Regions from separate parts of the Pseudomonas sp. LBUM1673 genome, predicted to be linked through region 1. Evidence: riboswitches for the same ligand, from Rfam matches in the RefSeq annotation. Region 1 holds a riboswitch; the other holds the start of a gene.
The links. A riboswitch is a leader RNA that binds a small molecule or an ion and turns the genes downstream of it on or off. The one in region 1 is predicted to bind fluoride.
Positions count from the first base shown of each region.

Region 2: linked by a shared signal. The riboswitch ahead of crcB (fluoride efflux transporter CrcB) and the one ahead of crcB (fluoride efflux transporter CrcB) in region 1 are both predicted to bind fluoride.

Region 1 is NZ_CP166780.1:3,157,099-3,164,647, reverse strand. Features, by position in the region: gene ACA044_RS14580 (VOC family protein) at 1-39, opposite strand, end outside; partial or broken gene ACA044_RS14575 (S-(hydroxymethyl)glutathione dehydrogenase/class III alcohol dehydrogenase) at 135-1,127, opposite strand; gene ACA044_RS14570 (hypothetical protein) at 1,683-2,003, shown strand; gene ACA044_RS14565 (class I SAM-dependent methyltransferase) at 2,261-2,878, opposite strand; partial or broken gene ACA044_RS14560 (inorganic diphosphatase) at 2,912-3,028, opposite strand; gene ACA044_RS14555 (DUF190 domain-containing protein) at 3,063-3,386, opposite strand; gene crcB (fluoride efflux transporter CrcB) at 3,397-3,780, opposite strand; fluoride riboswitch at 3,923-3,984, opposite strand; gene chrA (chromate efflux transporter) at 4,258-5,463, shown strand; gene ACA044_RS14540 (aspartate carbamoyltransferase) at 5,495-6,031, opposite strand; gene ACA044_RS14535 (Crp/Fnr family transcriptional regulator) at 6,103-6,735, shown strand; gene ACA044_RS14530 (ArsO family NAD(P)H-dependent flavin-containing monooxygenase) at 6,878-7,549, shown strand, end outside.
Region 2 is NZ_CP166780.1:1,815,933-1,823,481, reverse strand. Features, by position in the region: gene ACA044_RS08270 (nickel/cobalt efflux transporter) at 340-1,128, opposite strand; gene ACA044_RS08265 (nickel/cobalt efflux transporter) at 1,133-1,477, opposite strand; gene ACA044_RS08260 (metal-sensing transcriptional repressor) at 1,485-1,778, opposite strand; gene ppa (inorganic diphosphatase) at 1,938-2,468, opposite strand; gene ACA044_RS08250 (DUF190 domain-containing protein) at 2,487-2,825, opposite strand; gene crcB (fluoride efflux transporter CrcB) at 2,836-3,219, opposite strand; fluoride riboswitch at 3,362-3,423, opposite strand; gene ACA044_RS08240 (ATPase domain-containing protein) at 4,062-5,504, shown strand; gene ACA044_RS08235 (response regulator) at 5,528-5,890, shown strand; partial or broken gene ACA044_RS08230 (DUF2256 domain-containing protein) at 5,993-6,076, shown strand; gene ACA044_RS08225 (histone-like nucleoid-structuring protein, MvaT/MvaU family) at 6,135-6,500, opposite strand; gene ACA044_RS08220 (hypothetical protein) at 7,430-7,549, shown strand, end outside.

The DNA of each region.
Region 1 (7,549 bases):
ATCGTTGGTACCGACGGTGACATGGGTGAAGATGCTCATCTTGATGCTCTCTCTTTGGTGGACACACAGTTGGGTGGTTATTGCCGTTTCGACCAAGCGCGATGCGTCTAACGATCAACGCTAGGCCGATTGAATTAGCGATCGAAATGGATAACGGTGCGAATGCTCTTACCTTCGTGCATCAGGTCAAAGGTCTTGTTGATGTCATCCAGCCCCATGGTGTGCGTGATGAAGGTATCCAGGGGGATCTCACCCTGTTGAGACTTCTCGACATAGCTGGGTAACTCGCTGCGACCTTTCAATCCACCAAAAGCCGAGCCGCGCCAGACGCGACCAGTCACCAGCTGGAACGGCCTGGTGCTGATTTCTTGACCGGCGCCAGCGACGCCGATAATCACCGACTCGCCCCAACCCTTATGGCAACACTCCAGAGCCGCGCGCATGAGGTTGACATTGCCAATGCATTCAAACGAGTAATCCACGCCACCCTCGGTCAGATCGACGATCACATCCTGGATCGGCTTGTCGTAATCCTTCGGATTGATGAAATCGGTGGCACCCAATTGCCGGGCGATCTCAAACTTTGCGGGGTTGATATCGATTGCGATTATTCGACCGGCCTTGGCCATGGATGCGCCAATAATTGCTGCCAGGCCAATGCCGCCAAGACCGAAGATGGCCACGCTGGCGCCCTCCTCCACTTTGGCCGTGTTGAGCACCGCTCCAATGCCGGTCGTCACACCGCAACCGAGCAGGCAAACCTTATCCAAAGGAGCGTCCTTCGGAATTTTCGCTAGCGACATTTCCGGTAACACCGTGTACTCGGAGAACGTCGAGGTGCCCATATAGTGAAAAATGGGTTGACCCTGGTAGGAAAAGCGGCTGGTACCGTCTGGCATCACGCCTTTGCCCTGAGTCGCACGAATTTTCTGACAGAGGTTAGTCTTCCCGGATTTGCAAAATTTGCAGTCACCACATTCCGGGGTGTAAAGCGGAATCACATGATCGCCTACCGCCACTGAAGTAACACCCTCGCCGATTGCCTCGACGATACCGCCGCCTTCGTGGCCGAGAATGACTGGAAAAATACCTTCGGGATCAGCACCGGACAGCGTAAACGCATCGGTAGTCGGGCACTCACTGATGGGTTGACCACCCGTTTGCATTCGACTTGACCAGTCATTGGCATTCGATCTGACCACCGATTGCATCGGATCTGACCAGCACGTCGTAACCATAATCGGCAGAGAACTGCCCATTGCTGCTATTGGCGACAGGCAGCAATCGGCCCAGGCTGTGTAAAAACGTTTTGAACGTCTGCGTTGCAACGTGAAATCTGCCAGCGTTCGGTTAATCAGCCAGACAAAAAAACTCACGTAGGAGCGCGATTTTCGTTCCGCCTCTGACCGTCAACCCCCCGCTCTAGACAGTTTTTACACAGCCTCGGCCAAAAGCATTCTCAGAAGTCGAAAATCATAGGAGGGCCGCACAACCGCAGCCCTCTACCTGCAATTTTTCCGTTCCGACGATTAGCACACTGTTTTTTCTCGCTATAGGAGAACCTCGCCGGAGATCGTTGTCGTATCACCTGCAGGCACACCGTTACGATCAAGACGCTGATACGCTGGGCGACGGGAAAGCTTGGCCTGCCGCGTAGTGTCTTTTATTGCAGAGGTGGTGAGATGAGCGTGAGACCCATGCTTGGTATGTGGGTGGTGGCTGCAATGGGTTCAGTCATGTTGACGCCAGCGTCAGCGGATCACTGGCGAGGCGGACGCGAGGGTGGCGAGTGGAAGGACGAGTACAGGGACGGGCCATGCAAGGTAAAGATTGAATCCAAAGACGATGAATACAAGGAAGAGATCAAATGCCCAAATGGCCGTGGCGCCAGTTGGCGTCGCGGCGAGTGGAAAGACGAATTCTGGGAGCGCGGTTGCAAGGTCAAGATCGAAGCCAAGCGAGATGAGTACAAGAAAGAGGTCAAGTGCGATGGCGATGATTGATCGGTTGCTCCGCAGCGCGTGAAACGGCGTAGTCAGCGCGATTACTTTTCTCCTCTTAATCGTGCGCCCTGCTCGCGAACCTACAATCGAGTTCTGTGGTGGAGAACCCATTGCGTACCGGTTCCAGATCACCCCCGAGGAACGTGCATTGGTGGACTTGTTTGGCGTTGACTTCTTGGCCTATCAAGCAACGGTTCGCCGCTGGCTATAGAACCTTCTTGCTCATCATTAAAACGGTCATCTAAACCGCATAGTCATCAGGCTAGCTTGCGGCAAAAGCAGTAAACGAACTTCTGCTCATTGCCACCAGGCGTGTGGTGCGACTCTTTTTCATGTCCAAGCAGTACAAACGTCTCACCAAACTCCGCGTGAAGCTCCTTTGCGTCGTAACGCATAACCGGTAACCCGCTGCATTTGCTGGGCCCGTCCTCCGCGAAGGTTGCCACTATAACCAGACCTCCAGGCTTGACTGCCCTTAGTACCGCCCGGACGTAAGCGCAGCGCTCTTGTTCGCTGGTTAGAAAATGGAATACTGCCCTGTCGTGCCACAGGTCGTAGGTGTTCAAACCTAACTCGGCGTCGAGGATATTAGCGTCTAACCACTGCACATCAGCTGCGCGAGCGCCGAGCCTGGCCTTTGCCGTAGCCAGCGCGGCACCAGAAAGATCGAGAACCGTCACATTTTCATAGCCGCTAGCTAAAAGATCATCAACCAGCGTTGATGCGCCACCGCCAACATCAATGATCGACGCCGTAAGCGGTAGGCCCGCCTCTTGAATCAACTTCAGCGAGAGCACGGCATGCTCTTGAAACCAACTCACCTCATCGGCGGCCTTGGTTGTGTAGACATTTTCCCAGTGATCCTTGGATTGCACGGTCATCTCTCCGAGTTGTCTTTACAAACCGCGCCGGGCTGAGCGCCTATCCACCTTGCTCGTGGTCGGAGAGTGGTTTGCAGGGATCTCGATAACGGTGAAAAAGTCATCGGGGGTCGAGTTACCAGCTGGCATATCCGCATAGCTCAATTTCGCACCTCCAAGGGTATAGGAACGTTTCAGGCTAGCAGGCCTTTTTTCCGACAGTGCCCATCTCGATTGGAGTTTTTATGTAAAACACAGAAATATCCTCAACCTCCAACCTCTTGAACAACCTTTCGGATTCATCCTCGGTGATAGCCATGCGAATCTCCGTCGGCTGATCCGCCAGCTCAAAAAAATGCGAAGAGTGCAACCGCCCGGTGTGCCCAAATCCCTCAATGCCCGTAGACAGGGTCGCACCACGCAGCCCCATTTCTTTAGCCACATCAACGATCCACTCGCCGAGCATCTTTCCCTGATAACGACGGTTCTGTTGAGTAAAGAAAATTACCAAAAAACCTTTCATGTTCATCTCCTCAGCGCGTGCCAATCATTTGATAGGACAGAAGCCCGGCGGCGGTCATCGCCAACGAGCCCACGACGTGCAATGAAACCGAGCCGAGTGCCCACAACAATCTGCCCTCCTGAATCAGGGCAACTGTCTCGGCGGAAAACGTGGAAAAGGTGGTCAGTCCGCCACAGAAACCCGTGATGATCAGCAGGCGCCATTCAGGGCTTAGGGAGGGGGATCCGGCCAAAAACGCGATGGCTAGGCCAATGATGTAGCCACCGACCATGTTCGCGACCACAGTGCCTGGCGGAATCGTGGGAAACAGGGCGTTAAGCTTCATGCCCAAGAGCCAGCGCAACCAGGCACCCAGTGATGCGCCTACAGCAATGACTAGAAGTGATTTCAGCATGGTTGCATGTCTCCTCTGGGCTGATGTAGCCGAGGAGGTGCGGATAACCGCGCACTACGAGAGGGAGCTGATATGAGGTTTTGAGTCACGATCCTGTCCTAAATTGGAGGACAGGGAGACACACCTACGCACCCTGTCCAGGGTTCACGTAGGCATCATCAGCACAAAGGCGGTTAAAGGAGGAATGCCATCTCCTATATTCATCCTATAGCAGCAACTGTAAGACTTTCAAGGTACAACGAGTTCGTATGAACTGGTTTACTGAGTTTTGATACCTCAATCGAGCGCTATGATGGCGCCCAGATTCGAGGTGTATCTCTACCGAGCCCTAGTCTACGCGGCGCAAATCGCGAGAGAAAACCACAACATGAAGGTTCACGACTTTTTACCACCCTCGGCTTTCGTAGACGCAGATCCGTTTGCAGTCTTCTTTTCCTCATCGTCATAAACGTCTAATTAAATGCGGAACGCATGTGCATGAACATAAACAGCAAGGGTGACCGTCGACCTTTTTTTATATTCCTTATCTTTTTGCGCCTGGGGCTGACCTCATTTGGCGGCCCCATTGCACACTTGGGGTATTTCCGCGATGAGTTCGTCACGCGCCGGCAATGGCTCACTGAGCGTAGCTATGCTGACTTGGTTGCGCTTTGCCAGTTCTTGCCGGGCCCCGCGAGTAGCCAGGTTGGTATGGCGCTGGGACTCTCTCGTTCGGGCTACTCTGGTGCGCTAGCTGCCTGGGCGGGTTTCACGTTGCCCTCGGCAATCCTCCTCATCCTGTTTGCGTTAGGTATTTCCAACTACAGCGATATCATCGCGCCTGGCGTACTGCACGGCCTCAAAGTCGTGGCCGTTGCTGTGGTTGCTCAAGCCGTATGGGGAATGGCACGGAGTCTATGCCCAGATGCGTTGCGTATCACGATCATGGCGATTACGACGTGTGTGGTGCTGTTGGTTCCGTCTGCATGGGGGCAGATCGGCTCAATAGCTGTAGCTGCTTTTGCCGGCTTGCTTTTATTCAAACCAGCTCGCGCCGCCGAACATGACCCACTGCCCATAAAGGTCGGTTACCGAGCAGGTTTGTTCTGGTTATCACTGTTCTTCGCTTTGCTGGTCGGCTTACCGATAATGAGCCAGATGCTACTCAATCAGACGCTCTCCATGGTAGATGCATTTTATCGCTCCGGGTCTCTGGTATTTGGTGGTGGTCATGTGGTGTTGCCATTGTTGCAGGCAGAAGTAGTGCCTTCAGGCTGGGTCAGCAATGAAACCTTTCTTGCCGGGTATGGTGCAACACAGGCTGTTCCTGGGCCGCTTTTGACGTTCTCTGCATTTCTTGGTGCTTCGATGAGTGCCGAGCCCTCTGGCTGGGTCGGCGGGTTGATTTGTTTGCTAGCCATTTTTCTGCCGTCGTTTCTGTTGATCGTTGGTACCTTACCGTTTTGGGAGCAGCTGCGGCGCAGCGTACACATCCAAGCGGCGTTGCTTGGGATCAATGCGGCGGTGGTTGGTTTGCTTCTGGCAGCGCTTTATCAGCCTGTATGGACGAGCGCAATCCTTAAGCCACAGGACTTCGGTTTGGCATTGGTGTGCCTAATCGCTCTGATGTTTTGGAAGCAACCGCCATGGTTAGTGGTGATCGGTGGTGGTGCAGCCGGATGGTTGCTGAGTGTCGTGCTTTGACAGTCTTTGAAATTCCGTAGGGCTTTCTCGTCTACTTGGAATGCCCTTCCATAGCATCCTTACCATGGTCGGAGAGTTGGGCGTCAAACCACTTGTGCAAGGCCGTCACCAAGCTGGCATCCGACGTTTTGTAGATCAGCTCTGCGCCGCCCTCAACATCTTGGTAAACGATGGAGATTTGTCCTGGTCTAGCGGTTTTCAGATCGGCGAGACCAGGCATGTCGTCGCCATGGATGCGGGAAGGGCTTGAGAAGTCGCCATTCAGAAACTGCTTGCGGATCTCTAGCAGGTGTTCGCGAACTAACTTCACTTGGTCGGCGTCGGTGGACTTCTTGGCCACAACTCGCTGCATCCCGCCTTCGGCGTTTTTCGTAAAGATGTGGGTCGTTGCTGCTAGGCTAAATGGCATTACCTCTTCGCCACGTTGGGATACTTCTGCTTCGCGCTGCGCGTCGGCTATCGTCGTCATATGAGCGGCATGGTTCATTTTAGAGTGATCCATAGTTTGGGCAAAAGCGCTTCCGGCGAAAGCAACGATGACGCCCAAAGTAATAGCGATTTTGCGCATGATTTTTCTCCGAATTGACGTTACATCGATCCTATGATGTGACGATCTTCCATGGGTATGATCCTAATCATATGAAAAAAGTAAATGACGCATTGGACTGGCCGGCTTTGATCGCCGCCCAACCATCAGCGGCTCTCATCCCCGAGACACTGCGTGTGTCGGCCAAGCGGGTGGATACCGATACTCGCGAGACGCTCTTTCTGATTGGAGACCCGATTCGTCATGTTTATCTTGTGATCTCTGGCGAAGCGCGCCTGGTTCGGCTAGGCCGCAATGGCCTCGAAGTGGTCTTGCAACGCTCATGCGGAGGCTTCATTGCGGAGGCCAGTCTCGACAGCCGCGCTTATCACTGTGACGGTATAGCTACCGAGTCCACCACTTTGCTGCTGTTTCCGGTCGTAGCGTTTCGCGCGGCCTTGGAAGATGTGCCTGCATTTCGCAAAGCCTGGCAGTCAGAACTAACCAAGGAAATCCAAAAACTACGCGCTCAATGCGAAAGGCTGTGCCTGCATAGCGCGACTGACCGTATCACCCATTACATTGAATCCGAAGGTTCCGACGGCGTCGTGACGCTCAGTCAGTCGCGCAAGTCTTGGACAAAAGATCTGGGCTTGACTCACGAAGCTCTATACAGGGCGTTGAGACGCATGCAGAACGATGGTCGTCTTAAAGTCGAAGGCAATCATTTGACTATCAAACCTTGACCTGCGCAGACCAATTGAGGACATGGCGAGCGAGGCAATAGACGGTGACAGTCATCCCCTCTTAATCTGAGCTAGATCAGTTGGAGTCATAATTGAATCGCTACAATGATGACCCTCTTGCATCGATCCAGGGTTCATTCCGATGACTCATTCGCTCAGTGACCAGCTAGACGTAGTCATTATCGGTGGGGGCCAGTCAGCCTTGGCGGTAGCGTATTTCCTACGCCGAACTCAACTTTCATTCGTTATCCTCGATGCGGAGGAAGAACCCGGTGGTGCCTGGCGACACGGCTGGAATTCGCTACGTCTATTCTCCCCGGCCACTTGGAGTTCGATCCCTGGCTGGATGATGCCCCCCACGCAAGAGGGTTACCCTTCGCGCAACCATGTGGTCGACTACCTCAACCAGTACGAACAGCGCTACCAATTCCCGGTCGAGCGCCCGGTTCGGGTCACTTCTGTGGAGCATACGGAGTCTGGCTTACGGGTTCGTTCTGACGACAGGCATTGGGATGCCAGGGTTGTGGTCAGCGCTACAGGCACCTGGAGCAATCCCTACATCCCTCACTACTCAGATGCCGATTTATTCGCCGGTCGACGGTTGCACTCCGCGCACTATGTCGAAGCCCAGCCGTTCAAGGGCAAGAAGGTGTTGGTGGTGGGTGGAGGTAATTCAGGGGCGCAGATATTGGCCGAGGTTTCCAAGGTCGCCGAGACCACCTGGGTGACCCCCGTCGAACCATTGTTTTTACCGGATGAAGTGGATGGGCGGGTACTGTTCGAGCGCGCAACCGAGCGCTGGAAAGCCCAACTG
Region 2 (7,549 bases), 1.3 Mb from region 1:
AAGGCGAGAACTAGAATGGTAAAGCCTACTAAAACTGGAAATGAGCCCAACCAGAATTGGATGCGTCGGCGGCGCTGGTATGCGTCCATCTTTACTAGCCCCTGTCGGCGTTGGCGAGTATTTCTCGCTTACTTATAGTTCTGTCGCTCAATGTAATTTCTAGCACCGATTATTACCAGCCCTCGAAAAATAGCCTGGATGCAGTATCCGCTCTGACTAACCGATGACATATGGTCTGCAGGGGTTAAGCGACATTCAGGAGCCTATGCCGCGTGGAGCACCGAATGCCGCGATGAAAAGGCCAACGTAACTGGTGAGCTCAAACACTAAAGCGTCGCCTCAAGCGTTCAGGCCGATCCAGCCATGAAAGCCCACGTACAGACCAACACCGATTATCAAGACACTGGACAGGTAGGGCGCACGACGCGCAACGGTACCCAGCCATGGCCAACGGTTGGAAGCCTGCTTGGCACCTATGGCGGCTGCAGCACCGACGGTCACCAGTGTGAGTGCCAGACCAATGCTAAAACACAGGACTAGCACGCCACCCAAGGCGACCTCTTTGACCTGAAGACATAGCAACAGAACGGTGATGGCAGCCGGACAAGGAATCAAACCACCAGTCAGACCGAACATGACGATTTGGCCGGTGGTGACTTCGCGGTTAGTGAAGCGTTTACGGATATCGTTGGCATGAGCTCGTTCGTGCGCATCCTGATAGCCGTCAATCGACAACTCTAGGCCTTCCAGTTCGGAATGCGCATGGCCGTGATTATGCTCCTGGTAGTCCAAGTCATAATCATGGGAGTGCCCCGCGTGCCCAAGACTCAAGCGAGCACTGAATTCATGAGGCTCGGGGATATCGACTGCTGATTCCAGGAAGCCCTCGTGCTCGACGAAGGTGAACGACTGGGTGCTGCCGTCCGGACGAGTCGTTATCAGACGAACATCTGAGGCTGCCCAAGCGTGCCCGGTCAATGTCTTCAGGCGCCAGTGCGGTGGCACACCGTCTTCGAAGATCGACAGCTCAACACGGCCATGGCCAGTATCGATTCGGTGGGTCTCATCATGATGGCCGTGGTCATGCTCGCCATGGTGGTGATCATCACCTTGCTCGAACTTGAACATCTGCTCACCCGCGCCAGGTACGCCACAGCATCCACAGCGCAATTACGATGATCAGGGCGGAGGATGCAAGCTGGAAGTATGGCTCAGTGGTTTGAGCGTCCAGGCCTTTGCCCAGATACATGCCGCCGATGGCGACCAGCCACACTACGGCGGTGTGCGAAAGCGTTGCAGCCAGCCCCAGCAATACGGCCTGTTTTACAGAGCCACGGATGGCCACGATAAATGCCGCCATCATGGTTTTTGAATGGCCCGGTTCAAGCCCATGCAACGCACCGAGCAGAATGGCGCTCGGGAAGTACAGCCAGGCGTGCGAACTACCCTGTTGCAAGAGTTCAGCGAAGTTGGGCATATCAGACCTAGAGGTACTTGGTGATTTGTTTGAAAGCTTCCAGCGGTGCACGCTCGCCATTGCCCAGCGCCGAAACGGTGTCCTCAAGGCAGTGATCAATGTGATCTTGGATGAGCGTTCGTTTTGCCTGACATACGGCTTTCTCAACTGCATGCAACTGCTGAGCAATGTCCACGCATTCACGACCCTCTTCGATCATGGTGATGATCCCGCGTAAATGGCCGTCCGCTCGTTTGAGACGCTTGATGATTGCCTCATGACTTTGGTGGGTATGGGGATGACTGTGTTCGTGCTCACTCATGACTTGAGCCTCAGGCCTCAATGAATTACGCCTGCATCCTATCCCCCCCAGGGGGATATGGTCAAACACATCGCGCGCCCAACGCACGAGTTAGAAGCCCGGAATCCGGGGCGACTCAGACAATAGTGACTTGCCCCCCTTGAATTCCCGAGAAGAAGACTATTTTTGGATATGAGCAGCCACTGATTTGCGAATCTCTTCCCGCGCTTCATCTGCGCTCCCCCAGCGGCCCATCTTCACCCACTTGCCCGGCTCCAACGCCTTGTAGTTTTCGAAGAAGTGTTGGATCTGTGCGAGGAGTAATGCAGGGAGGTCTGAGCACTCCTTTACGTTGCTATACATAGAGCTGAGTTTGTCATGAGGAACGGCTATCACCTTGGCATCCGCTCCGGCTTCGTCAGTCATGTACATCACACCAACCGGGCGACTGCGGATGACAACGCCAGGTGATATGGGATAAGGGCAAACCACCAGTACATCGAGCGGATCACCATCGTCGCTCAGCGTGTTCGGAATAAATCCGTAGTTGGCCGGATAGAACATCGGTGTACTAAGAAAGCGGTCAACAAAGATCTGCCCACTTGGTTTGTCCACTTCGTACTTGATCGGAGCGTGGTTTGCCGGGATTTCGATAACGGTGAAAAAGTCATCGGGGATCGCACTACCAGCAGGGATGTCCGCATAGCTCATAGTCTTGTCTCCAGAAGGTCAGGAAGGGTTCGGGTGATTGGCCTTTTTGCCGACGGTGCCCATCTCGATGGGAGTTTTTATGTAGAACACAGAGATTTCTTCAGCTTCCAATCGCTTGAATAACCTTTCGGATTCCTCCTCGGTGATAGCCATTCGAATCTCCGTCGGCTGATCTGCCAGCTCAAAAAAGTGCGAGGAATGCAGCCGACCGGTGTGACCAAAACCCTCGATACCTGTGGAGAGGGTCGCGCCACGCAGGCCCATTTCTTTGGCTAAATCAACGATCCAGTCGCCGAGCATCTTTCCTTGATAGCGACGGTTCTGTTGGGTAAAGAAAATCACCAGAAAACCTTTCATCTTCATCTCCTCAGCGCGTGCCAATCATTTGATAGGACAGAAGCCCGAAAGCCGTCATCGCCAACGAGCCCACTACGTGCAATGAAATCGAGCCGAGTGCCCACAGCAATCTGCCTTCCTGAATCAGGGCGACTGTTTCGGCTGAAAAAGTGGAAAAAGTGGTAAGTCCCCCACAGAAACCCGTGATGATCAGCAGCCGCCATTCAGGGCTTAGGGAGGGGGATGCGGCCAAAAACGCTATGGCGAGGCCAATGATGTAGCCCCCGACCATGTTGGCGACCACAGTACCTGGGGGAATCGTAGGAAACAGGGCGTTGAGCTTCATGCCCAAGATCCAGCGCAACCAGGCACCAAGGGATGCGCCGATGGCGATAACTAGAAGTGATTTCAGCATGGTTGCAAGTCTCCTCTGGGCTCGTAGAGCCGAGGAGGTGCTGATAACCGCAGATTACGAGAGGGAGCTGATATAAGATTTTGAGTCACGATCCTGTCCTAAATTGGAGGACAGGGAGACACACCTACGCACCCTGTCCAGGGTTCACGTAGACATCATCAGCACGAAGGCGGTTAAAGGAGGAATGCCATCTCCTAGTCTGATCCTAAAGCATATTTGCCGAAGACATCAACAACCTTATTTACCCGGCGGTATCGCTCTGCGAAACAGCCGATTCCTAGCGAAATTCTAGCGCTGGTATAAAATGGGATCTTACCCCTCATGACCTTTTATAACCCGCCCACCCCTTGGCGGGTTTTTTTATCTCATCGCCACCGCTTCTCAGGCCCGACTTAACTTCGTAGGTTGTACATCATGAGGAAACCTTACACAGATGCTTCCGCAAATGCGGTGCTCAACTCATCAACCATCGAGTTTCGCGGAAAGGCGAATGCCGGTGGCAAAGTGGTGTGTCCACCCAATCTGAGCGCCCCTCACCAAGTAATCTGTTTTAGGAATTCGGCTCCCTCGCTCATATTTGTACTGAGCGTCGGCATTCGCGCCTCCAATCGCTCCGAAATGCTGCTGAGTCATCTTCACCTTGAGTCGCTCTTCTTGGACAACTCCAGCCAATGAATGCTGCGTTGCCATTTCGCCGATTCCTGAGAGTAAATGGCAGCCTTGATGTCGGAAGTACAGCCCTCCTAGCAAACCATGCTTTAGGCGTGAATGGCCCCAAAGCGAAAATGGCGTTAGCATTCCATTCACTCGGCTTAAACAGCCTGTTTTCAGATCAGGGTCGCATCGTGGAAAAGCTAAAACGCCTCCAAAGTGGAATCGAAGGGCTCGACGCTCTGCTCAAGGGCGGGCTGGTAGCAGGCGCTTCATACATAATCCAAGGGCGTCCTGGGTCTGGAAAAACGATCCTGGCCAACCAGCTTGGGTTCCATCATGCGAATAATGGAGGCAGGGTTTTAGTCGCAACGCTGTTGGCCGAGTCGCATGATCGTCTTTTTCAATTTCTTTCGACTCTGAGTTTTTACGACGCTTCCAAGGTCGGGGCTGAAATCCAGTTTGTCAGCGCGTTTGATACCTTGGAAAACGAAGGCCTGGACGAGGTAGTGAAACTGCTTAGGCGCGAGATAAGCCGCCAAAAAGCCACAGTGATGGTGGTAGACGGCTTGCTCAATGCGCGCTCAAAAGCTGATTCGCAAATCGACACCAAGAAATTCATTTCCGAGTTGCAAGGGCACGCCGCTTTCGCTGGTTGCACGGTGCTGTTTCTCACCAGTTCCCGTCTCGACGACGGGAGCCCTGAGCACACCATGGTTGATGGCGTGATTGAGATGGGCGAGGAGCTATACGGCACTCGCTCGGTGCGTCGAATTCAGCTTCGTAAGACTCGCGGCAGCTCGGCAATGACCGGTCTTCACGAGTGTGAAATTACCGAAAATGGCTTGGTGGTTTACCCGCGACTCGAAAGTCTCTACAGCCACCCGTCCTCTCCCGACAGCGCCGACATGACGCGTATCGCCAGTGGCATTGAATCACTAGACGACATACTAGGCGGAGGCCTGCACAGTTCCAGTGTGTCTCTGGTAATAGGCCCATCCGGGATCGGTAAAACAACACTTGGCCTCAAATTTCTAGCTGAGTCGACTGTGGAAGCTCCGGGCCTACATTTTGGTTTCTACGAAAGCCCACAACGGTTGCGACTCAAAGGCCAATCACTGGGTATGGATATCAAGGGTATGGAAGACAGCGGTGCCTTGAGCATTGCCTGGCAACCTACTACTGAGGGATTGCTGGACGGGTTGGGCGCACGACTACTGAGTCTTGTTGAAGAAAAGGGCATCAAGCGTTTGTTCATCGATAGCTTGAGCGGCATGACGCGAGTCACGACAAATCCCGCGCGGATTACTGACTTCTTCAGTGCTCTGATGAACGAACTGCGATCCAGGGGCGTTACGGTTTTTGCCTCTTGGGAAATGCGCGATCTTTTTGGCTCCGAGGTCAGCGCACCAAACTCTGACCTGTCGAGCATCGTCGACAACCTGATGCTGATGCGATTCTGTGAGAATCACTCTGAACTAAGCAGAACGCTTTCCATTCTTAAAGTACGAGACAGCTCTTACGACCCTTCGCGATTTGAGGTCGTGATCCGTGATCAAGATGTTTTCCTGAGAAAGGCTTCAAGACATGAACCATCAGTCCCCACTGAGTCATCGCCCGGTTCAATTTCTTAAGCTTTTGAGTGGGTTGAATTAACATGACCACCATCTTGGTCGTCGACGACGAGTATTTGATCGCTGACATCCTCAGCTTCGCGCTTGAGGATGAAGGGTTCATGGTGGTAACGGCCAGCAACGGTCGAAAAGGGCTTGAGGTACTCGATAGAGAACGTCCTGCGTTGATCATTACCGATTTCATGATGCCGGTCATGGACGGTCTAGAATTCGCCACAGCCGTCCGAGCCCTTCCTTCCGCTGGTCATTTGCCGATCATCTTGATGAGCGGTGCTCAGGCGCATATCGGTATGCAGAGATCGGATTTGTTTGATGCTGTATTGGCAAAGCCATTCAGCATCGATTTGATCATCGCAGAAGTTAGAAAGCTCTTGGGGTCAGAGTAGTACGCAACCGCTCAAGGCAATGAGAGTCCGCCAAGTCCAAATGGCCCTCGAAGTGCTCTCATTCACGATCAAACCAAATCACCCAGTCGGCCAAAACATTACGGCCTCCCCTTATCATTGAGGAAAAATTGGGCACGCTGCTGGGAGGAAGTGCGCTACCGCTCGGAACGCTGCCGACGCAGCAAACTGCCAAATGCTGAGCCAAAAAAGGGCCATCACAGGCCCTCTTGTACTCAAACCAAACTCACTTGGTCAGCCAGGACTCGACAGTGGCGGAGCCGTGCTCTGCTTTCCACTCTTTCAGAGTTTTGTGATTGCCACCTTTGGTTTCGACTACTTCGCCGCTGTGAGGGTTTTTGTAGATCTTCACCTCGCGTGGCTTTCTCGTACCGGATTTTGCCTCGGTAGCTGGTGCACGGCGACCGGCTTGTGGATCAAGCAGGTTGATCACATCTTTCAGGCTGTAGCCGTACTCACCAAGTAAATCGCGCAGTTTGCTCTCAAACTCCATTTCCTTCTTAAGGCCGGAATCACTTTTCATCGACTCAAGCTCTGCGAGCTGGGCGGCCAGTTGTTGTTCGAGTTTACGAAATTCAGCCAAACGAGACATGGGCAAGCTCCTTATTTTTGGATTACACGTAGTGTGGGCACATGATAGATCGTTCTACAGCCCCAAATCTCTGTGGAGTTGGTCTTCTTGGAGCTCTTCAGTTGCGTGCCCACCCCTCACTAGATACCACTGAAGCTGACAGCGTAGGTGGTCTTTGAGTCGAGACCTCAGCTCAAGGTAACCAGGAACATCAATACAGGATTCAGGATAATTCCCTCGTTGCCGAAGTACTGCACGCAGTACCTCAACACCTTGCAGGCCAATGTCGGAAGCATGCAATCGCACTAGAGGATCAAATCCCGGGTGCCTCTTGAAACTATCCACGGCCCGCAGAATTAATGCTTCGAACGCTATGGCGTCACATGTTTGCTGAACCGATAGCCACACTATAGATTCGAGTTCATTCTGCATGCATACCTCACTGCTCGCCCACTGAAAGCCCCATCCAGATGTTGTCCGACACGGGTATTTTTTAAAAAATGACTCGTTGTTTGAAATCAAACTGGATAGCAGCGGCTTACGCCGCTAAGTGACGACTTTGCTATGCCCCTAGGGCAGCCATACATCAGCGCCAGCAGGATACGTCGCAAGAAAAGGCCAGAAGCAGAAGCACTGCAAAAGCAAAAACCCACACCGTTTCCTCAGCAGGATCGGCGGTAGGTGGGGCGCTGAGATCGCTGCTTTTTTGTTGTCCTCAAATATAAAGATCCGTCGCTCAAAAAATTTTTCAAGGGGCGTTCTGAAAATATATTTTGGTTGACTAGGCGCTCACGGCTGCGCCATGCGTGCATTCAAAATCAAACGTCCAACAGCGTACAATTGCGCTTCCGATTGAAGTGTCCCGGGTCATCCAGGAAAAATGTGGCAGCAGCTGAATTCACTCCTGCCGATGACGCTGCGCAGAACGTGGATGTAGTAAGGAAAATTTGATGGCGATCGATTTGAAAAGCCTGTGGCAGCGAGAGCGCGCAAGGCGGGCCGCTTTGTGGGGGCTGGAGGACTTGCGACCAGGTGATGATCGCGCAAAACCTCACCTAAGCATTCTCGAT